DNA from 4 places in the Bradyrhizobium sp. CCBAU 11430 genome. Region 1 is predicted to be linked to each of the others. Evidence: predicted binding sites of a transcription regulator. Region 1 holds the regulator's gene; each other region holds the start of a gene.
The links. The regulator PhoB, encoded in region 1, activates phosphate uptake and scavenging genes when phosphate is short. The targets are predictions, from matches to a motif close to TGTCATNNANCTGTCAT.

Region 1 (5,210 bases):
CCTCGGCGCTCGGCCTGCCGCGCTCGCTGGTGATCAAGCGTATCGCCTATCGTGCGGCCCGGTCGGGCCTCATCACCGGCGTGCTGCTCGCCACCGCCCGCGTCGCCGGCGAGACCGCGCCGCTGCTCTTCACCGCGCTGTCGAACCAGTTCTTCAGCCTCGGCCTGAACAAGACGATGGCCAATTTGCCGGTCACCATCAACAACTTCGTCCAGAGCCCCTACGCCTATTGGAAGCAGCTCGCCTGGAGCGGCGCGCTGCTGATCACGCTCACCGTGCTTGCCCTGAACATTGGCGCGCGCATCCTCGGCGCCGAGAGGACTGCAAAATGACCGACCTGTCCGTTTCCATGAGTTCCAACGCTCATCTGGCCTCGCAGCCGCTGCCGGAAGCCCCGGCCAAGGTGACGGTGCGCAATCTCAACTTCTATTACGGCGAGCACCACGCGCTGAAGAACATCAACCTGACGCTGGGTGCCAACCGCGTCACGGCGTTCATCGGCCCGTCGGGCTGCGGCAAGTCGACCCTGCTGCGCATCTTCAACCGGATGTACGACCTCTATCCGGGCCAGCGCGCCACCGGCCAGCTCATGCTGGACCAGACCAACATCCTCGACCCCAGGCTCGACCTCAATCTGCTGCGCGCCCGGGTCGGCATGGTGTTCCAGAAGCCGACGCCGTTCCCGATGACGATCTACGAGAACATCGCCTTCGGCATCCGCCTCTACGAGAAGATCTCGAAGTCCGAGATGGACGACCGCGTCGAGAAGGCGCTGCGCGGCGGCGCGCTGTGGAACGAGGTCAAGGACAAGCTCAACGCCTCCGGCCTGTCGCTCTCCGGCGGCCAGCAGCAGCGCCTGTGCATCGCCCGCACCGTCGCGGTGCGGCCCGAGGTGATTCTGTTCGACGAGCCCTGCTCGGCGCTCGATCCGATCTCGACCGCCAAGGTCGAGGAGCTGATCCAGGAGCTGTCCGAGAACTACACGATCGCGATCGTCACGCACAACATGCAGCAGGCGGCGCGCGTCTCCGACAAGACCGCCTTCATGTATCTCGGCGAGCTGATCGAGTTCGACGACACCAGCAAGATCTTCACGTCGCCGAGCGACCGGCGCACGCAGGATTACATCACCGGCCGGTTCGGCTGAGGAGACGCGACATGGGTACTGAACATACCGCAAAAGCTTTCGACACCGACCTCCAGGAGCTCACCCGCCTGGTCGCCGAGATGGGCGGCATCGCCGAACGCATGATCGTCGATTCCGTCGGCGCGCTGATCCGCCGCGACGTCGCGCTCGGCCAGCGCGTCGTCACCATCGATGCCGAGCTCGACGCGCTGCAGAAGCGCATCGAGGAACGCGCGGTGCTCACCATCGCCCGCCGCCAGCCGATGGCGGTGGATTTGCGCGAGATCGTCGGCGCCATGCGCGTTGCGACCGACCTCGAGCGCATCGGCGACCTCGCCAAGAACATGGGCAAGCGCGTCGCCGCGCTGGAGACCGACTTCCATCCGCTGAAACTGTTCCGCGGCCTGGAGCACATGACCGACCTCGTGCAGCAGCAGGTCAAGTCGGTGCTGGACGCCTATGCCGCACATGATCTGCCGGCGGCGATGGCGGTGTGGAAGGGCGACGAGGAAGTCGACGCGATCTGCACCTCGCTGTTCCGCGAGCTCCTCACCTACATGATGGAGGATCCGCGCAACATCTCGTTCTGCATCCATCTGATGTTCTGCGCCAAGAACATCGAGCGGATCGGCGACCACGCCACCAACATCGCCGAGACCGTGTTCTACATGATCGAAGGCCAGGCGATCACCGACAAGCGGCCGAAGGGCGACATGACCACCTTCGCCACGACGGTCCCGAATACCTGAAGACTCAAGGAGCGACGACCCGATGGGCGCACGCATTATGGTGGTTGAGGACGAGGAAGCTCTCACCGAGCTGCTTCGCTACAACCTCGAAGGCGACGGCTATGACGTCGAGACGGTGATGCGCGGCGACGACGCCGACACCCGCCTCAAGGAGCACATCCCGGACCTGATCGTGCTCGACTGGATGCTGCCGGGCCTGTCGGGCATCGAGCTGTGCCGGCGGCTGCGGACCCGGCCCGACACCAAGCAGCTGCCGATCATCATGCTCACCGCGCGCGGCGAGGAGAGCGAGCGGGTGCGGGGACTTGCGACCGGCGCCGACGACTACATCGTCAAGCCGTTCTCGGTGCCGGAGCTTTTGGCGCGCGTGAAGGGCCTGCTTCGCCGCGCCAGTCCTGAGCGACTCGCGACAGTGCTGGCCTATGGCGACATCGAGCTCGACCGCGACAAGCGTCGCGTGGCGCGCTCGGGCCGGCCGATCGATCTCGGTCCGACCGAATATCGCCTGCTGGAGTTCTTCCTGGAGCATCCGGGCCGCGTGTTCTCGCGCGAGCAGCTGCTCGACAGCGTCTGGGGCCGCGACATCTACATCGACGAGCGCACCGTCGACGTCCATATCGGCCGCCTGCGCAAGCTGCTCAATCTCGGCCGCGAGCAGGACCCGATCCGCACCGTCCGCGGCGCCGGCTACGCGCTCGACGATCGCTTCGCGAAGGCGGAGCAGACGTAAGGTTTGCAGGCGTTGGGGTTTGGTGGGCTGCCGCCACATTCTCCGGTGTCGTCCCTGCGAAAGCAGGGACCCATAACCACAGGCAGTGGTTTGGCGAAGACTCGGAGTGACCATCTCGCGCAACAACAGCGCCCTGTGGTTATGGATCCCCGCGTTCGCGGGGATGACACCGAGTTGGTTGAGGCGCCGTCGTGTGACGGCTGCCGTCTTTGCGATCAGCTAAATCCGCTCACCGCGGACCCGGCTTTGCCGGGGCACGCCGGCGATCCGCCGCCGGCTGATACGCCACGCGCGAGTGCTGGGCGCAGTAGGGCAGGCCGGACAGCGCCCTGCCGCCGCAGAAGAAGAAATCCGGGCTGGAGGGATCGCCGACCGGCCAATGGCAGGTGGCCTCGTTCAGCTCGAGCAGCGACAGCCGCTGGCTCATTGGCACCACGTTGTCGTAGGTGACCGGTTCGGCCTCCACCTCGACCTCGAAGGCCTGCGCCAGCGCGGTGTTGCCGCGCGCAATGGGGCGGGTCACCCGCATCATGTGCTGCGCGGGACGCGCCTTGCGCGGCCGGGGCGCTGCCGATGAAGGGCTCTTGGCACGGCCGGACAGACCGAGCCTGTGCACTTTGCCGATCACGGCATTGCGGGTCACATTGCCGAGTTCAGCTGCGATCTGGCTGGCCGAAAGTCCGGCCTCCCAGAGCTTTTTCAGCTGCTCGACGCGATCGTCGGACCAGGTCAAAACCGTCATTGCACCCTTTCCCTCGCTACGCGCCGCCATCCTGGGGCCTCGCAGCGATTGCCTAAGCCTTCAAAAACCCGTGCCGTCAGAATCCCTTAAGGCTCGCCGGGCGCGTGACTGACGCCCGAACGTTTACGCCGGTACATGAGGACTCTTGGGATCAGAACCGCTGCACGAGATGTCGTATCTGACAATCCAAACGCTACAATATGGCGTGACTCCCGCGCAAGAGTCCGCCGACTCGCTTCCACATGTTCCGTGGTGAAAACCCGCAAAATCGGCACCGCAAGACTACGGATTCAGCGTTTCGCGAGGCTTTCCGGGCGGCATTGACACCCGTCTTGCCAGGCATAAGATAGTCGCGCGTGCCGCCCTTAAAAGGCGGCACGTTTCGTTTTCCGGGCCGGTCGATGGTGCGTTGCGCAATGCACGCGTCACACCGTCCGCAACATTCAAGTGACATCATGACTAACAGCGCAGCGCCGCATTTGCTCCCCGTTTTCGCCAGAGCCGACCTCGGCTTCGAGCGCGGCGAAGGCTGCTGGCTGATCGCGACCAATGGCGATCGCTATCTCGATTTCACCTCGGGCGTGGCTGTGAATGCGCTCGGCCATTGCCACCCGCATCTGATCAAGGCGCTGCAGGAGCAGGCGACGAAGCTCTGGCACATGTCGAACCTGTTCCAGAGCCCGGATGGCGAGAAGCTCGCCAACCGGCTCTGCAACGAGAGCTTTGCCGACTTCGTGTTCTTCTGCAATTCGGGCGCCGAAGCGCTGGAGGGTGTGATCAAGCTGGTCCGCCATCATCACTTCTCCAAGGGTCATCCGGAACGTTATCGCATCATCACCTTCGAAGGCGCCTTTCACGGCCGTACGCTGGCGACGCTCGCCGCGACCGGATCTGCAAAATATCTCGAAGGCTTTGGCCCGCCCATGGATGGCTTCGACCAGGTGCCGCATGGCGATATCGAGGCCGTCAAGAAGGCGATCGGCCCGCACACCGCCGGCATCCTGATCGAGCCGATCCAGGGCGAGGGCGGCGTGCGCTCGGCAACGCCGACCTTCCTCAAGGCGTTGCGCCAGCTCTGCGACGAGAAGGGCCTGCTGCTCGCCTTCGACGAGGTGCAGACCGGCATGGGCCGCAGTGGCGATCTGTTCGCCTATCGGCGCACCGGCGTCACGCCGGACGTGATGTCGCTGGCGAAGGCGCTTGGCGGCGGCTTCCCGATCGGCGCGGTGCTGGCGACCGCGGATGCGGCCGCCGGCATGGGCCCCGGCTCGCACGGCTCGACCTTCGGCGGCAATCCGCTGGCGATCTCCGCGGCCAATGCGGTGCTCGACGTCATGCTCAAGCCCGGCTTCTTCGATCACGTGCAGAGAATGTCGCTGCTGCTGAAGCAGAAGCTTGCCTCCGTGATCGACCGTCATCCCGATGTCGTCAGCGAAGTGCGCGGCGAAGGCCTCCTGATCGGCATCAAGGCCGTGGTGCCCTCCGGCGATCTGGTCGCGGCCCTGCGTCACGAAAAGCTGCTCACTGTCGGGGCCGGCGACAATGTCGTGCGTTTCCTCCCGCCGCTGATCGTGACCGAAGCCGAGATCGAGGACAGCGTCGGGCGGCTCGAGCGCGCCTGCGCCGCAATCTCGTCCAGCCAGACCAAGCGGGCGGCAAGCTGATGAGCAAGTCCCCCAATAAAACTCCAAAGCACTTCCTCGATATCAATGAGCTGCCGCTGTCGGAGCTCAAGCGCATGCTTGCAGCTTCGTCCGCGATGAAGGCGAAGCAGAAGGCGCAGCAGCCGGTCAGGCCGCTCGAAGGCAAGACGCTGGCGATGATCTTCGAGCGCCCGTCGACCCGGACACGCGTGTCGTTCGA
Region 2 (5,210 bases), on a different contig from region 1:
GTGAGCTGCCGATGCAGCCGGACGCAGGTGCGGCGGAGCCGGCCGAGATTGCGGCGCATCTCCGGCCTCGCGTCATCGGCCAGGATGCGCTCCTCGATATCGTCGATCTCCTGGCCGAGCTTGTCGGCCATCCGGTCCAGCGTGTCCGCGACCTCATCGACGATCTTTTCGAGCAGATGAGCGACATTGTCGACGCGGTAGCCGCCTTCGAGCACCCGCCGCGTGGCGTCCGCCGAGCACAGCGCCTGATGGCGGCCAGAGACCAGCAGCCGCTCGGTCATGGCGAAGCGCAGGAACGCGGTCTCCTCCGTCGCGCTGTCGATCTCGCGCACGAGATCGGAGAACACACCATAGACGCAATGGTCGATGACGTGAAGCTGCTGGAAGGTGTCGCTCGACAGCAGCAGTTCGCGTGCAAGCGCCGGCAGCTGCGACGCCGCGATCCAGGGCCGCGCCCGCGCGTCGGTCAGGTTGAAATGCAGCCAGAGCCGGCCGTCATGGCTGAACTCGATCGGCTGGTCGACCGGCAGCGCCTCGGCACTGCCGTCGCTGTGCAGGCGGAAGGCCCAGACCAGGCCGGGAATGGCGGGTTCGGCGTTCGATAATGCGCTGGCAAGCTTTGCCGGCTCAGCCATGGATAGCCCCAACCGTCAACAACTGCCCCGTTTCGGAAGATGGCTGACGGCATCTTCCGGACCCCACGCGGGTACTCAATTACGCCAGTGTTACAGTTTGATGATGCCGCCCTATTCCGCCGCGAGCCCGGTCGCGGCCGCCTCGGCTTGCCTGATGTAGTCATGGACGACGCGGCCGAACGGCAGCGTCAGATCGGCAATGTAATGATGCGCGCCGAGGCAGCGGCGGACCGGGAAATCGGCGACCGGCGCATTCACATGCGGCACCAGGTGCAGCCGGCCCGGCCCCATCCAGGAGCCCTTCGGCACGATGTCGACGAGGTTGATCGCAACCAGCTGGCAGACCTCGAGACGGCCGTCGACGCCCGGGATCATCTTCAGATTGATCTGCGTCTTCGACAGCGTGGCGCGGGTGAGGTCGCCGTTGCCGGCCATGCTCTCGTGCTTGTAGCCCATGGTGCCCATGGCGACGAGCTGGCCGGCATATTCCAGCGTGCCCGTCAGCGTGTCCTTGACGATTTCGAGCTTGGGATGGGCGTATTTCTTGGGAAAGCCCCAGATCTCGCGGCCGGCGGCGATCGGCGGATCGTCGTCGAGATACATCTGCGAGACGAAGTTGACGTCCTCGCCGTTGAGGCGCGCGGGAATGACGAGGCCGGATTCGGTATAGCTGCCGAAGCCGGAGGAGTCAGGCATCTTGATCCACTCGTAATGCGCGATCGGCTGGTCGATCGGCTGCAACGGCTCAGGCAGGCCGGCACGGATCAGCTCCGGGTCGGTCTCGTAGGTGATGACGAGGAATTCGCGGTTGACGAACCGATACGGACCGGCCGGATAGCTCGGCCCCGCCGCGGGCATGGACGGAAGTCTCAGCACGTCTTCGCTTCGCATCGCTGGTCTCCTGTGTTCCTGATCGGCGGCAATTGCTAGCGATCCTCATTGACTGCGATGTGAAGCTTTTCCGTCAGGCGCACGACCCCTGCCGTTGCAGCGTGGTCGGTCTGCGTTGCCGGCGATGCATCGGCGCCGCCTTGTCATCACGCCGTCACCACGTGACGCAATCGTCTGGCGCAAGCAGGAGGCATCGCCATGGACGCCCGCACGTCGCAACCGACATATCAGAGCCATCAGGCGCCCTCGCGGGGCTGGCGGCCCGAGCGCTGCGATCGCGTCGCGCTGGTGCTGCAGGGCGGCGGCGCGCTCGGCGCCTACCAGGCCGGTGTCTACCAGGCGCTGCACGAGGCCGGCATCGAGCCGGACTGGGTCTGCGGTGTCTCGATCGGCGCGATCAACTCCGCCATCATCGCCGGCAACAAGCCGGAAAAGCGGCTCGAGGCGCTGCGCATCTTCTGGGAGCGCATCACCAACCGCAAGATCTGGCACTACACGCCCGACGGCGACATCTTCCGGCAGTGGCGCAATTTCACCAGCGCGTGGATGACGTCGGCGATGGGCCAGCCCGGCTTCTTCACCCCGCACCAGGTCAATCCCTGGCTCAGCCCGGTCGGCGCGCGCACCGCGACCAGCTATTACGACACGATGCCGCTGAAGGAGAGCCTGCTCGAGCTGGTCGATTTCGATCTCATCAACGAGAAGAAGGTCCGCTTCGCGGTCGGCGCGGTCAACGTGCTCTCGGGCAATTTCATCTATTTCGACAATTCCCATGACGAGATCGAGCCGGAGCACATCATGGCCTCCGGCGCCCTGCCCCCGGCGTTGCCGATGGTGCGGATCGGCACCGATCATTTCTGGGACGGCGGCATCGTCTCCAACACGCCGCTGCAGCATCTGCTCGACCAGGAGGACGCACTCAATTCGCTGGTGTTCCAGGTCGACCTGTTCAGCGCGCGCGGCGTGCTGCCGCGCTCGATCCAGGACGTGATGGCCCGCCACAAGGACATCATGTATTCCTCGCGCACGCGCCACAACACCGACGTCTATCGCCGCACCCACAATCTCAAGGTCCTGCTCTACAAGGCACTGGCGAAGCTGCCGGACGAGCAGCTGTCCGACGAGGAGCGCAAGCTGAAGGGAAGCCTGTGCAACATGCCGGAGATCGCGATCCTGCATCTGATCTACCAGCAGAAGGCCTATGAGGGCGACGCCAAGGACCACGAGTTCTCGGGCACCTCGATGCGCGAGCACTGGACCAGCGGCTATGAAGACACCAAGCGCACGCTGAAGCGCCGCGACTGGATCAAGATGCCGGAGGAAGGCATGGGCCTCGTCGTGCACGACGTGCACCGGGAGACGGAGAGCGCGTAAGGGCCGCTTGTGTCCCGGACGCGCAGCAACGCCTTGAGCGTTGCTGCGCCGAGCCGGGACCCAGAAGCTACACGGTTCGCCGCGATCATGGGCCCCGGCTCTGCAGCGCTCCGTCGAAGGGACGCTGCGCTGCGTCCGGGGCACGAGACTGCCCATAAACATGATCCATTCGGAAGACACACTTCCGCATTCTCGCGGCTCATTTCGCCCGAGCTTTGCTCTCGTCGTTGCCCTTCTTGTTCAGAAAGGGCGCAGGGAAGGCCGGGCGCCGGCTGGCACCCGCGGTCCCGTGTGCGAACAAGACGCGCACGGGTTGGACAACAGGTGTAGCCGGGCGACCGGCCTTCCCTGCGCGGATGGCTTTACGGCTTATGTCGCGCTCTCCCCGGGGAGCGATGCGCTATTGCCCCCGTCGCCTTGCGGATGACTGATGTGCTGACCCGGTTAGGCCGCAACATCACCGCAACACTTGACGCACAGACCCCGGGCGTCAGGACCACACGATTTTGCCGTCCGCGCACATCCCCGTTCCTGTCCCCGATGGCTTGCGTGCGCTCACCATCGTGGCCGAACCAAGGACGCCGTCAGCGCCGTGTCGTATCGCGCGTGCAGCTGCTCACGGGGATTCCCGCCCTGCAGCCTGCCCAGCGCGCCGACGCCGTCGCGGCCACCGCCTCCCGGCCCGCGTCTCGTGACGATCGCGAAACGCCCCTTATGGCGGGCGGGATGAGCCATTGATACGACATATCCGAAATTCGGTAAATAGGAATGTTCTTGCGTCGAGGGATTGACAGGGTGTTTTGCCCGACGGGCGGCGTGCCACCGTAACTGAATATTCGATGCGATGGTGTAAGGGCCTTCGGGTCCCTCTCGCAATCACCGGGGTGGAACAACAGCAGATCGTTTCGAGCAAGTCGCTTCCTGATGGAGGCGCCGGGCTCCTGGATGGCGGAGATCGCGATCGAATTGAACAAGGAAGCGAAGTGACGTCGATCTTCGCGCATGCGCAACAATTCTCCATACGCAGCAATCGTTCTCCGCTTGGTGGAGCGGCATCGCAGCCGCTATCGTTGCCTTCAGGCCCTAGGACTCCCCAAGTTCTCGCGCCTGAGGACCGCCGCCTCGGCCCCTGGACGTTGACAGTCCCCGAGCAGCTGGCGGCGGTCCTTTCTCCTGTCTCGGCCGCGCCCCGATTTGCAACAGTCGGTTGCTGAGACGGGCCGAGCCGAGGCAGACGATTTGCGGACCCGCTAAGTCATTGATCCCTTTTGTGACCCGAACTGGAAGGACAAGCCTTTTTCCGAGTCCCAATCTCTCGGCTTGGGGTAGAGGTCAGCCACCTCCGGACCCAAATCGGCCGTGCAAGGCCCCAAAACAAACCGCAGGAGGCGCCGCGGTAGGACGTCGATTGAAGGAATGTCGTTAGCTACCGCATCAGGTGGAAATCAGGGCGGGCTGGCGCTAACGGCGGCCACAGAAGCGCCCGAACGATGAGCGGAATACCAACGGCCAAAGGTATCAGCCAGTACATGAAATGAGGCAGGTCCTTCCAAAGTGGAAGCTGCTTTCCGTTGTCCACGTAGAAGGCAACCAGCATCAGGATATACGACAGGCCCATCCCCGCGATATGGACCCTGACCCAATACCGCCAGCGGTGCCGGAGCGCAGTGCGACCGATCCAGGCGCAGGCGAACGACAACGTACCGAGGACGAACAAGTGATAGTTTTCGGCCCAGCGCATAAGCGACAGTAACGTCGCGGACGCAAAGAGCGCCAGCAGACACCAGAAATAGATCGTTCCAAGCCTAGAATGACGCCCGCGACGCTTCTGACTCAACATTGCGATTGCGCCGATCGCAACGCTCGCAAGGCCCAGGGGGATATGCACCCCGAAGATCAACGCCAGAAAGAAGTGGTCGGTTGATGGAATTTCGATGCCCGCCACGATGGTCGTTTCTTCGCCTGTCATGGCGTTACTCCCATCTTGCAATTCAACATCGACTAAGCCGGCGAAGAGAGGCGTTTGACGGCGAACGCTACGGCGCCGCAGACAATGCAAAGCATGCAGCAGCCGATCGGGGACGACTGCATAGCTTCCCGTCCAATCGGCGCTTGCTGCGAAAGGCAGCGGGCCGAACGCTGCGCCGGCAATGCCAACCCCTTCGGGCCGCGCCCGCCAGGGACGAAGAGCGCGCCTGGTCAAGCGTTCGAGCCGCGACATGGAATACTCGTCAGGTCAATTGCCCGTCAATTTTCCCCTGCGCAGCTTCGTCAATGGTGCTGACGGTAATTCTCCGGAATTGCCGTTGC
Region 3 (5,210 bases), 160 kb from region 1:
TGCTGTTGGGGATCGCGGTCTTCGCCGCCGCGCTGCTTCTCGCCGCGGTCGGCGCGGAAGTGAATCTGCGCACGCTGTTCACCTATTTCGGCAATTTCATCAGCTATTTCGACCGCATCCTCACGCTCGACAACGGCCAGCGCGTCTGGACCGATGTCGGCGAGTGGCTCTGGGGCTGGCGCAAATGGCTGAAGATGCTCGGCGAGACGCTGCTGATCTCCTATGTCGGCACGCTGATCGGCGCGACCTTGGCATTTTGTCTGAACTTCTTCGCGGCTGAAAACACCTCGCCCGCACCCTGGCTGCGCTTCGTCGTCCGGCGCCTGCTCGAATTCGCCCGCACCGTTCCGGGCATCGTGTTCGCGCTGATCTTCGTGATCGCCTTCGGGCTCGGACCGATGGCGGGTGTGCTCGCGATCGCGATCCACTCCACCGGCGCGCTCGGAAAGCTGTTCTCGGAAATCGTCGAGAACGCCGATATGAAGCCGGTCGAAGGCATCCGCTCGACCGGCGCGAGCTGGCTGTCCTGCATGCGGTTCGCCGTCGTGCCGCAGGTGACCGCGGGCTATGCGAGCTACGCGCTGCTGCGCTTCGAGATCAACGTCCGTGAAGCCTCCGTGATGGGCTTCGTCGGCGCCGGCGGCATCGGCCAGGAGCTCGTCGTCGCCATCCGCAAGTTCTACTACTCTGACGTCAGCGCGATCCTGCTCACCATCATCGTCACCGTGTTCATCATCGACATCAGCACCGGTTGGCTGCGCGGCCGCCTGTTCGGCAAGGGGGCGCGGACGTGACGAGGCAGCAGGCGGTCGACACGCGAGAGCTTCGCGCGCGCTATCCCGATGTGTTCGACCGTCCGGCCTCGGCGCGGCTTGCCACGCCGGCGATGATCGTCGCGGCGTTCGCGATCCTCATTTACGGCCTGGTCGATCTCGATTTCTCGCCGTCGCGATTCTTCGCAGGTCTCAGCCAGCTCGGCTGGATCAGCCTGATGATGATCCCGCCTGACCCCGGATCGTCGCTCCCGATCTATCTGAAGGCGCTCGGCGAGACGCTGTCGATCGCGCTGCTCGGCACCACGCTGGCCGCGATATTCGCGCTTCCGGTCAGCCTGCTCGCGGCGCGCAACGTGGTGCCGTCGAAGCTCCTGCGCTTTCCCGTGCGCCGCGTGCTGGATTCGATCCGCGGCGTCGACACGCTGATCTGGGCGCTGGTGTGGATCAACGTCGTCGGGCTTGGCCCGTTCGCCGGCGTGCTTGCCATTGCGGTATCGGATTTCGGCGCCTTCGGAAAGCTGTTCTCGGAGGCGATCGAGGCCGCCGACCAGAAGCAGGTCGAGGGCATCCGCGCCTCCGGCGGCAGCCCGCTGCACGAGATCCGCTTCGGCCTGTTGCCGCAGGTCCTGCCCGTGATCGCCGGGCAGGTGCTCTATTTCATCGAATCCAACACCCGCTCGGCCACCATCATCGGCATCGTCGGCGCCGGCGGCATCGGCCTCCAGCTCGCCGAGCAGATCCGCGTGCTGGAATGGCAGAAGGTGTCGTTCCTGATCCTGATGATCCTGGTCGCGGTCGCCGCGATCGATTTCATCTCGGGCAAGCTGCGCTTTGCGATTATCGGGCGGCGGGCTGTCGCCTGATCAAAGGTGCCGTAGGGTGGGCAAAGCGCAGCGTGCCCACGTCCTCTGACGATCGAGAATGATCGTGGGCACGGCGCAAGTGCGCCTTTGCCCACCCTAGGATTCCGGCTCTCGTGGAGAGAGAAGCCCCTACGACTCCACCAGAAACTCCACCCGCTCCGCCGCAAAGCGCGAATGCTTGGTCATCAGCGGCTTGCCGTCGAGATCGTGGTCGGTCGCATCGACCACCAGGATCGGCCGTCCCAGCGCCAGATCGAGCCGGGCCGCGTCGGTTGCGTCGACGATGCCGGCGGTGATCCGGGTCGCGCCGCGGCGATAGTCGCGGACGCCGTAATGTTCCAGCAGCTTCGTCATCGAGCGCGTCGCTGCGAACACGGCGCCGGCACCCGGAAATAATTCCGCCGACAGCCAGGTGGTGGAGACGCAGATCGGCGTGCGGTCGGCGAGGCGAATCGCCTCGATCCGCACCAGCGGCGCGCCGGCCTTCAAGCCGAGCTCGCGCGCCAGCTCACGGGTCGCGACATCGTCGGTCGCCTCGATCAGCTGCCCGCGCGGCTCGCGGCCGCCGGCGCCGACGATCTCGGAGAAGCGGGTGCGTGAGCGCAGGGGATAAGCGAGCTTCTGTGCCTCGACATAGGTTCCGCTGCCGCGCTCGGCGCGCACGAGGCCGCGCTCGGCAAGGGCTGCCAGCGCGCGCCGCACGGTGTGGCGGTTCACCCGATAGGTTTCGGCGATTTCCATCTCGCCCGGCAATTTGTCGCCGGCCGCGAAGCGGCCATCGGCGATGCCGCGCTCGATGCCGTCGGCAACGAGGCGCCATAGCGCGACGCCGGAGGAGGCGGTGTCCTGCATGCTCATGTTGCGGCAACCTACTCCAGAAATCACAGCTTTGTCACGAAACAGTCATGGCGCTCCCGTATGAAGTTGTCTATTATCATAGACAACTTCGATGCGGCAAGTTCTGTCAAAGGTTCGGTGGATCAGGTGACCCAGCACAACAACCAGCAAGCCCAGCGCCAGGCCGCCATGGCCGTGCTGGCGCATGCGGAGGCGGGCGAGATCGCCGCCCGCCTCCGCAACTTGGCTGTCCCGGCCCATCAGGATTTGCGTGCGCCCGAAAACGGCCTCGTCATGCTGCGTGGCCGGGTCGGCGGCGACGGCGCGCCGTTCAATCTCGGCGAAGCCACGGTGTCGCGCGTTGCGGTCCGGCTGGCGAGCGGCGAGGTCGGGTTCGGCTACACGCTCGGGCGCGACGGCGAGAAAGCGCGGCTGATCGCGCTGTGCGACGCGCTGGTTCAGTCCCGGGATTTCGGCGGAGCGGTGGAGCGGGACGTAATCGCGCCGTTGCGTGAGCAGCTTATGATTCGCCGGAAGCAGGCGGCGGCCGAGACCGCCGCGACGAAGGTTGATTTCTACACCATGGTGCGCGGTGAGGGGTGAGATCATGACCACGATTGCGGAACTGCCCCCGGGCTTCGCCGACAAGGTGCTGTCGGCGCAATCGACCTTTCGCTCGGTGATGGACGCGATGGCGCGGCCGGGCTCGGTCCAGCGCATCGTGCCGATGGCTGGCAAGCCGGAAACGATGATGCGCGGCACCGCCGCGATCGCGCTGACGCTGTTCGACCACGACACGCCGCTCTGGCTCGACGCGCGGATGGCGGAGAGCCCGGACGTGGTGAAATGGCTGAAGTTCCACACCGGCGCGCCGGTGGTGCAGGATTCCTCCATCGCGAGCTTTGCGCTGATCAGTGACGGCGGTGCGCTGCCGCCGCTCGAACGCTTCGCGCTCGGCACCAGCGAATATCCGGATCGGTCCACCACATTGATCCTCCAGGTCGACAGCCTCGACGCAGGACGCAGCTTCGAGCTGCGCGGTCCCGGCATCGACGGCGCCGCGATGCTCCAGGCGTCGGTCAAGCCGTTCGATCTGTTCGAGCGCCTGCGCGTCAACGAAGCACTGTTTCCGCGCGGCATCGATGTGGTGCTGGTCGCCGATGACGCCGTGGCCGCGATCCCCCGCACCACGCGCATCGTGAGCAAGGGAAGCTAGAAGCATGTATGTCGCAGTCAAAGGCGGCGAACGCGCCATCGAGAACGCCCATCGCCTGCTCGCAGATAAGCGGCGCGGCGACCGAGGCGTTCCGGAGCTCACGCTCGACCAGATCTCGGAGCAGCTTGGGCTCGCCGTCGACCGTGTCATGAGCGAAGGCTCGCTCTATGATCGCGAGCTCGCGGCGCTCGCGATCAAGCAGGCGCGCGGCGACCTGATCGAGGCGATCTTCCTGGTTCGCGCCTTCCGCGCCACGATGCCGCGTTTCGGCGCCAGCGAGCCGGTCGATACCGGCGCGATGCGGGTGCAGCGGCGGGTGTCCTCGACCTTCAAGGACATTCCGGGCGGCCAGATCCTCGGGCCGACCTTCGACTACACCCACCGCCTGCTCGATCCCGCGCTCGCGCAAGGCTTTGTGCCGGAAGCGCCGGCAACGGCTGATGCGTCGACGGCGCCAACGCCGCGCGTGACCGACATTCTCGGCCGCGACGGGCTGATCGAATCTTCGCCGCAGGCCGAAGAGGGCGCCAGCGTCGGCGATCTCACCCGCGAGCCGCTGAATTTCCCGGCGGATCGCGATCTGCGCCTGCAAAACCTCGCGCGCGGCGACGAAGGATTTTTGCTGGCGATGGGCTATTCCACCCAGCGCGGCTATGGCCGCAACCATCCTTTCGCCGGCGAGATCCGCTTCGGCGAGGTCGAGGTGGAATTCCTGGCGGAGGACGTCGGCTTCGCCGTGCCGCTCGGCTCGATCGAGCTCACGGAGTGCCAGATGGTCAACCAGTTCAAGGGCTCCGCGACCGAAGCGCCGTGCTTCACCCGCGGCTATGGCCTCGCCTTCGGCCAGAGCGAGCGCAAGACGATGTCGATGGCGCTGGTCGATCGCGCGCTACGCGCCCGCGAGCTCGGCGAGGAGGCACTCGCCCCCGCGCAAGATGAAGAATTCGTGATGTCGCATTCGGACAACGTCCAGGCCACCGGCTTTGTCGAGCATCTGAAGCTGCCGCATTATGTCGACTTCCAGTCCGAGCTCGGCCTGCTCCGCAAGCTGCGCCAAGAATTTTCCGATGCCCAGGCGCCTGACGCCATGAAGGAAGCCGCGGAATGAACGCGCCCGCCTACAATTTCGCCTATCTCGACGAGCAGACCAAGCGGATGATCCGCCGCGCGATCCTGAAGGCGATCGCCATTCCCGGCTATCAGGTGCCGTTCGCCAGCCGCGAGATGCCGATGCCCTACGGCTGGGGCACCGGCGGCGTGCAGGTCACCGCTGCGATCCTCGGTCCCGCCGACGTGCTGAAGGTGATCGATCAAGGCTCCGACGACACCACCAACGCGATCTCGATCCGAAAATTCTTCGCCAAGACCGCGGGCGTTGCCACGACCACGGCGACGGATGAGGCGACCGTGATCCAGACCCGCCACCGCATCCCCGAGGCGACGCTGAGCGAGCACCAGGTGCTGGTCTATCAGGTGCCGATCCCGGAGCCGTTGCGCTTCCTCGAGCCGCGCGAGACC
Region 4 (5,210 bases), on a different contig from region 1:
TACTTTTCCGTCTCGACGAGGCCGCGCACGAACAGTTTCTGCATGACGACGACGACGAACACCGGCGGCAGCATGGCCAGCATGGCGGTCGCCATCACGATCGGCCATTCGGTCAGCGCGTCGGTGGTGGTGATCATCTTGCGGATGCCGACCTGGATGGTCTGCATGTCGTCGCGGGTGGTGATGAGCAGCGGCCAGAGATATTGATTCCAGCCGAGGATGAACAGGATCACGAACAGCGCCGCCATGTTGGTGCGCGACAGCGGCAGCAGCGTATCCCAGAAGAAGCGCAAGGGACCCGCGCCGTCGATGCGCGAGGCCTCGAGCAATTCGTCCGGCACCGTCATGAAGAACTGTCGGAACAGCAGCGTTGCGGTGGCCGAGGCGATCAGCGGCAGCGCGAGGCCCGCATAGCTGTCGAGCATGTGCAGATCGGCGACGATCTTGTAGGTCGGATAGATGCGGACCTCGACCGGCAGCATCAGGGTGATGAAGATGATCCAGAAGATCGGCATCCGGAACGGAAAGCGGAAATACACGATCGCATAGGCCGAGATGATCGAGATCGCAATCTTGCCGACCGCGATCAGCAGCGCCATCACCAGCGAGTTCAGCATCATGTTGCCGACAGGCTCGCGGGTCGAGCCGCTCGTGCCGACGAAGATGGTTTGATAATAGGTCTCGAAGAAATGACCGCCCGGCAGCAGCGACATCTGCCCGTTCGCGATCAGCGCATTGTCCTGGGTCGAGGCGACGAACGCGATGTAGACCGGGAAGGCGACGATCGCGATTCCGATCCAGAGAATGATGTGCGCGACGTAGCGCCGAAAGCCCTCTTCCTCGACCATCAGTAGGTCACCTTGCGTTCGACGAAGCGGAACTGGATTCCCGTCAGCACGATGACCATCACCATCAGGATCACCGATTGCGCGGCGGAGCTGCCGAGATTGCCGCCGAGCAGGCCGTCGGAATAGACCTTGTAGACCAGCGTCTCGGTCGACTTGCCGGGACCGCCGCGGGTCATGGTGTCGATGATGCCGAACGTGTCGAAGAAGGCGTAGACGATGTTGACGACCAGCAGGAAGAAGATGGTCGGCGACAGCAGCGGGAAGGTCACGGTCCAGAACCGGCGCATCGGACGGGCACCGTCGATCGCGGCGGCTTCGAGCACGCTTCGCGGGATGCTCTGCAGGCCGGCGAGGAAGAACAGGAAATTATAGGAGATCTGCTTCCAGGCGGCGGCGAGGATGATCAGGGTTGCCGCCTGGTCACCGTCGAGCAGCGGATTCCAGTCGACCCCGATCGCGCGCAAATAGCGCGCGATGATGCCCAGCGAGGGATGCAGCATGAAGATCCAGAGCACGCCGACGACCGGCGGCGCCACCGCATAGGGCCAGATCAAGAGGGTGCGGTACAGCATCGAGCCGCGCAGGGGCTTGTCCGCCATGACGGCGAGCAGCAGCGCAAAGGACAACGACGAGACCGCGATGGCGAAAGAGAAGAAGAAGGTGCGGAGGATCGCCTCGAAATAGGCGGGCTCTCTGAACAGGTCGAGATAGTTCTCGAACCAGACGAAGCTCGTCGACAGACCGAAGGCGTCCTGGAGCAGGAAGGACTGGATCACCGCCTGCAGGGCCGGCCAGTAGAAGAATAGCAGGACGATCGCGAGCTGCGGGGCAACCAGCGCGTAAGGCAATAGCCTGGATTGGAAAATGGCTTGCTTCTGCATGGTGTCCGCCGAAAGCGGCAGGCCGGGGGACCGGCCTGCCGCTCATCGCCTCACTTGACGGCGGTCTTTTCGAACTGCCGCAGCATCGTGTTGCCGCGCTCGACGGCGGCATCCAGCGCCTGCTTGGCGGTCTTCTTGCCGGCCAGCGCCTGCTCGATCTCTTCCGACCAGACGTCACGCAGCTGAACCATGTTGCCGAGGCGCAGACCGCGCGAGTTCTCGGTCGGCTCCTTGTTGGTCAGCTCCAGCAGCGGGGTCTCGAGATAGGGCTGGTCCTTGTAGAAGCCCTCGGCCTTGGCTTTCTCATAGGCCGCCTTGGTGATCGGCAGATAGCCCGAGGCCTTGTGGATGTAGACCTGGCGATCGGTGTCGGAGAGGAAGGTCAGGAATTTTGCGACGCCCTTGTATTCGTCGGCCGGCTTGCCGCCCATGACCCAGAGCGAAGCGCCGCCGATGATCGAGTTCTGCGGCGCGCCCTTTGCCTCCGGATAATACGGCATCGGCACCGCGGTGAAGTTGAACTTGGCCTGGGCCTTGACGTTGCCGAAGAAGGCCGACGAGGTCAGGTAGATCGGGCATTCGCCCGAGGTGAAGCGGCCTTCGCCGGTGTTGGTACGGCCGGCATAGTCGTAGACCTTGGTCTTCTGGAGCTCGACCAGGTTTTCGAGATGCTTGACCTGGAGCGGCCCGTTGAACTCGAGCTTGGTGTCGAAGCCGTCGAGGCCGTTGGCCTTGCTGGCGAGCGGGACGTTGTGCCAGGCGGAGAGCTGCTCGAGATTGACCCAGGTGACCCAGGAGCCGGAGAAGCCGCAGGTGTCATGACCGGCAGCCTTCAGCTTCTTGGCGGCCTCGAACGTCTCGGGCCAGGTCTTCGGGATCGCGACATTGGCCTTCTTCAGCTCGTCGAGATTGACCCACATCACGGTGGACGACGAGTTGAAGGGGAACGACAGCATCTCGCCCTTCGAGGTCGAGTAGTAGCCGGTGATGGCGGGCAGGTAGATCTTGGGATCGAACTTCTCGCCGGCCTCGGCCATCAGCTTGTAGACGGGCTTCACCGCGCCGGTCGCAGCCATCATGGTGGCGGTGCCGACCTCGAACACCTGCATGATGTGCGGCGCGTTGCCGGCACGAAACGCCGCGATGCCCGCGTTCATGGTGTCGGCGTAATTGCCCTTGTAGGTCGGAACGACCTTGAAGTCGCTCTGCGACGTGTTGAAGTCGTTGGCGAGCTTGACGATGACGTCGTTGTTGGCGCCGGTCATCGCGTGCCACCACTGGATTTCCGTCACGGCCAGCGCCGGCGACGCCGTCATGCCAACCGTGAGTGCAAATGCGGCAGCCACCCCAAAGTGTCGAAGAGCCATCAAGTAAACCTCCCTTGGCCGTCAAAAGAAGCGCTTGCGCTAGCAGCGCCATATGACGTTCACATGACTGTGTAGGCGGCCGAAACGAAAGCGGCAAGCGCTGGAAAAGGGAAGACGGCAAATAGGCGAAGACGGAGCGGCAGCCGCATTGGTTCGCGGTGCACTATCGTGCCCGCGCCGCACTGCGGCATCATTCGTCGGACGGAGGTGGTGGCCTCTACCGCTTGCGCTCGGGGCCGCAGACGGTGCCCTTCTCGACCATCGCGTCGATCTCGGCCTTGGAGTAGCCAAACTCGCCCAGCACCTCCTGGGAGTGCTGGCTGAATTTCGGCGGCAGCCGGCGCAGGCTCGGCTTGCTGCGGTCGAGCCGGATCGGCGAGGCGACGCCCTTGTACCAGTCCTTCTCGATAATATCGCCGCGCGCGATCGTGTGCGGGTTGGTCAACGCCTGGTCGATCTTCTGCACGGGCCCGGCGGGCAGGCCCGCGGCGAGCAGGCGATTGCACAGCGGCTCGGCCTCGTGCTGGCTGAACACGGCAGCAAGCTCGGCGCGCAGCGCCTCGCGATTGGCGATGCGGTCCTTGTTGCGGGCAAAGCGCGGATCGGTGCCGAGCTCGGGCTTGCCGATCTCCTTGGCGAGCTTGCGGAAGGTGCCGTCATTGCCGACACCGATGAAGATGTCGTCGGTCTTGGTCGGGAAGATCGCGTAAGGCACGAGGTTGGGATGCTCGTTGCCGGTGAGGCTCGGCGGCTTGCCATGCATGAAATAATTCGCGGTGTGCGGATGCATGATGGCAAGGCCGGTCTCGTACAGCGTCGTCTCCAGGAATTGGCCCTTGCCGGAACGCTGCCGCTCCGACAGCGCCATCAGGATGCCGATCGCCGCATAAAGTCCGGTGGTGATGTCGACCAAGGGCACGCCTATCCGCATCGGTCCGCTCTCGGGCGAGCCGGTCGCGGCGATCATGCCGGTCATGGCCTGGATGATGGCGTCATAGCCGGGATTGCCGCCGCGCGGGCCGTCGGCGCCGAAGCCGCAGATCCGGCAATGCACGAGGCGCGGGAATTTCTTGCTGAGCACGTCGTTGCCGATGCCCCATTTCTCCAGCGTGCCCGGCTTGAAATTCTCGATCAGGACGTCGGCGGTCTCCAGCATCTTGAGCAGCACGATGCGGCCGCCCTCGGAGGCGAGGTCGAGGCCGATCGAGCGCTTGTTGCGGTTGATTCCGACGAAATAGGCCGCGTCCTCCTCGTGGAAGGGAGGGCCCCATTCGCGCACCTCGTCGCCCGCGGGCGGCTCGACCTTGATCACGTCGGCGCCGTGGTCGGCGAGGATCTGGGTGCAGTAGGGACCGCCGAGCACGCGCGTGAGATCGATGACGCGCAATCCGCTCATTGCGCCCAATGCGGCTTCAGAACTGGCGGCTTCAGAACTCATGCCTTCGCTTCCCCTGTGTCGATATTTGGCCACAGGCCTAGCGAGGTTCGCACAAGCCAGCAATGGCCTGTTGCGTAGGGGCGTATGCACTGCCGGCCGCATGCCGCGGCATGGCAAATCAGGATTGGCAGATCAGCGGAAGCGGCCGGCCCGAGGGGGATCCCGGGCCAGCCAATCCGCACTTTCGATCAGACGACCGTCAGGCGAACGTCGACATTGCCGCGCGTGGCATTGGAGTACGGGCACACCTGGTGCGCCTTCTCGACCAGCGCCTCGGCTTCCGCGCGGGCGAGGCCCGGCAGCGAGACGGCGAGATCGATGTCGAGACCGAAGCCGCCCTCGGAGCGCGGGCCGATGCCGACGGTCGAGGTCACGGAGGCATCGGCCGGAACCTTCGGCCCACCCTGCGACGAGACGAACTTCATCGCGCCGATGAAGCAGGCCGCATAGCCGGCCGCGAACAGCTGCTCGGGATTGTTGCCGGCGCCGCCGCCGCCCCCGAGCTCCTTCGGCGTGGTGAGCTTGACGTCGAGCGCGCCGTCGAGGGTTGCAGCATGGCCATCACGGCCGCCGGTGGCCTTGGCGCTGGTCTTGTAGAGGACGTTCACGGACATTGTCGTCTCCTCGGGTCTTCCGGTTGGGGTGTGCTCTGTATCGCAAACAATTAGATTGTGCG

Region 2: XI04_RS07415 (acetoacetate decarboxylase) is a predicted target of PhoB. The motif match lies at 1,668-1,684, and genes of this name have one in related genera.
Region 3: phnF (phosphonate metabolism transcriptional regulator PhnF) is a predicted target of PhoB. The motif match lies at 2,530-2,546, and genes of this name have one in related genera.
Region 4: ugpB (sn-glycerol-3-phosphate ABC transporter substrate-binding protein UgpB) is a predicted target of PhoB. The motif match lies at 3,149-3,165, and genes of this name have one in related genera.

The regions. Positions count from the first base shown of each region.
Region 1 is NZ_LBJV01000072.1:336,868-342,077, reverse strand. Features, by position in the region: gene pstA (phosphate ABC transporter permease PstA) at 1-332, shown strand, start outside; gene pstB (phosphate ABC transporter ATP-binding protein PstB) at 329-1,147, shown strand; gene phoU (phosphate signaling complex protein PhoU) at 1,159-1,875, shown strand; gene phoB (phosphate regulon transcriptional regulator PhoB) at 1,898-2,605, shown strand; gene XI04_RS34600 (GcrA family cell cycle regulator) at 2,835-3,347, opposite strand; gene XI04_RS34595 (aspartate aminotransferase family protein) at 3,803-5,011, shown strand; gene argF (ornithine carbamoyltransferase) at 5,011-5,210, shown strand, end outside.
Region 2 is NZ_LBJV01000007.1:570,063-575,272, reverse strand. Features, by position in the region: gene XI04_RS07420 (transporter) at 1-635, opposite strand, end outside; gene XI04_RS07415 (acetoacetate decarboxylase) at 747-1,526, opposite strand; gene XI04_RS07410 (patatin-like phospholipase family protein) at 1,725-2,900, shown strand; gene XI04_RS07405 (hypothetical protein) at 4,327-5,121, opposite strand.
Region 3 is NZ_LBJV01000072.1:174,558-179,767, reverse strand. Features, by position in the region: gene phnE (phosphonate ABC transporter, permease protein PhnE) at 1-794, shown strand, start outside; gene phnE (phosphonate ABC transporter, permease protein PhnE) at 791-1,639, shown strand; gene phnF (phosphonate metabolism transcriptional regulator PhnF) at 1,769-2,497, opposite strand; gene phnG (phosphonate C-P lyase system protein PhnG) at 2,615-3,079, shown strand; gene phnH (phosphonate C-P lyase system protein PhnH) at 3,084-3,692, shown strand; gene XI04_RS33810 (carbon-phosphorus lyase complex subunit PhnI) at 3,697-4,800, shown strand; gene XI04_RS33805 (alpha-D-ribose 1-methylphosphonate 5-phosphate C-P-lyase PhnJ) at 4,797-5,210, shown strand, end outside.
Region 4 is NZ_LBJV01000069.1:222,730-227,939, forward strand. Features, by position in the region: gene ugpE (sn-glycerol-3-phosphate ABC transporter permease UgpE) at 1-848, opposite strand, end outside; gene ugpA (sn-glycerol-3-phosphate ABC transporter permease UgpA) at 848-1,729, opposite strand; gene ugpB (sn-glycerol-3-phosphate ABC transporter substrate-binding protein UgpB) at 1,780-3,096, opposite strand; gene XI04_RS29470 (CaiB/BaiF CoA transferase family protein) at 3,314-4,534, opposite strand; gene XI04_RS29475 (organic hydroperoxide resistance protein) at 4,723-5,148, opposite strand.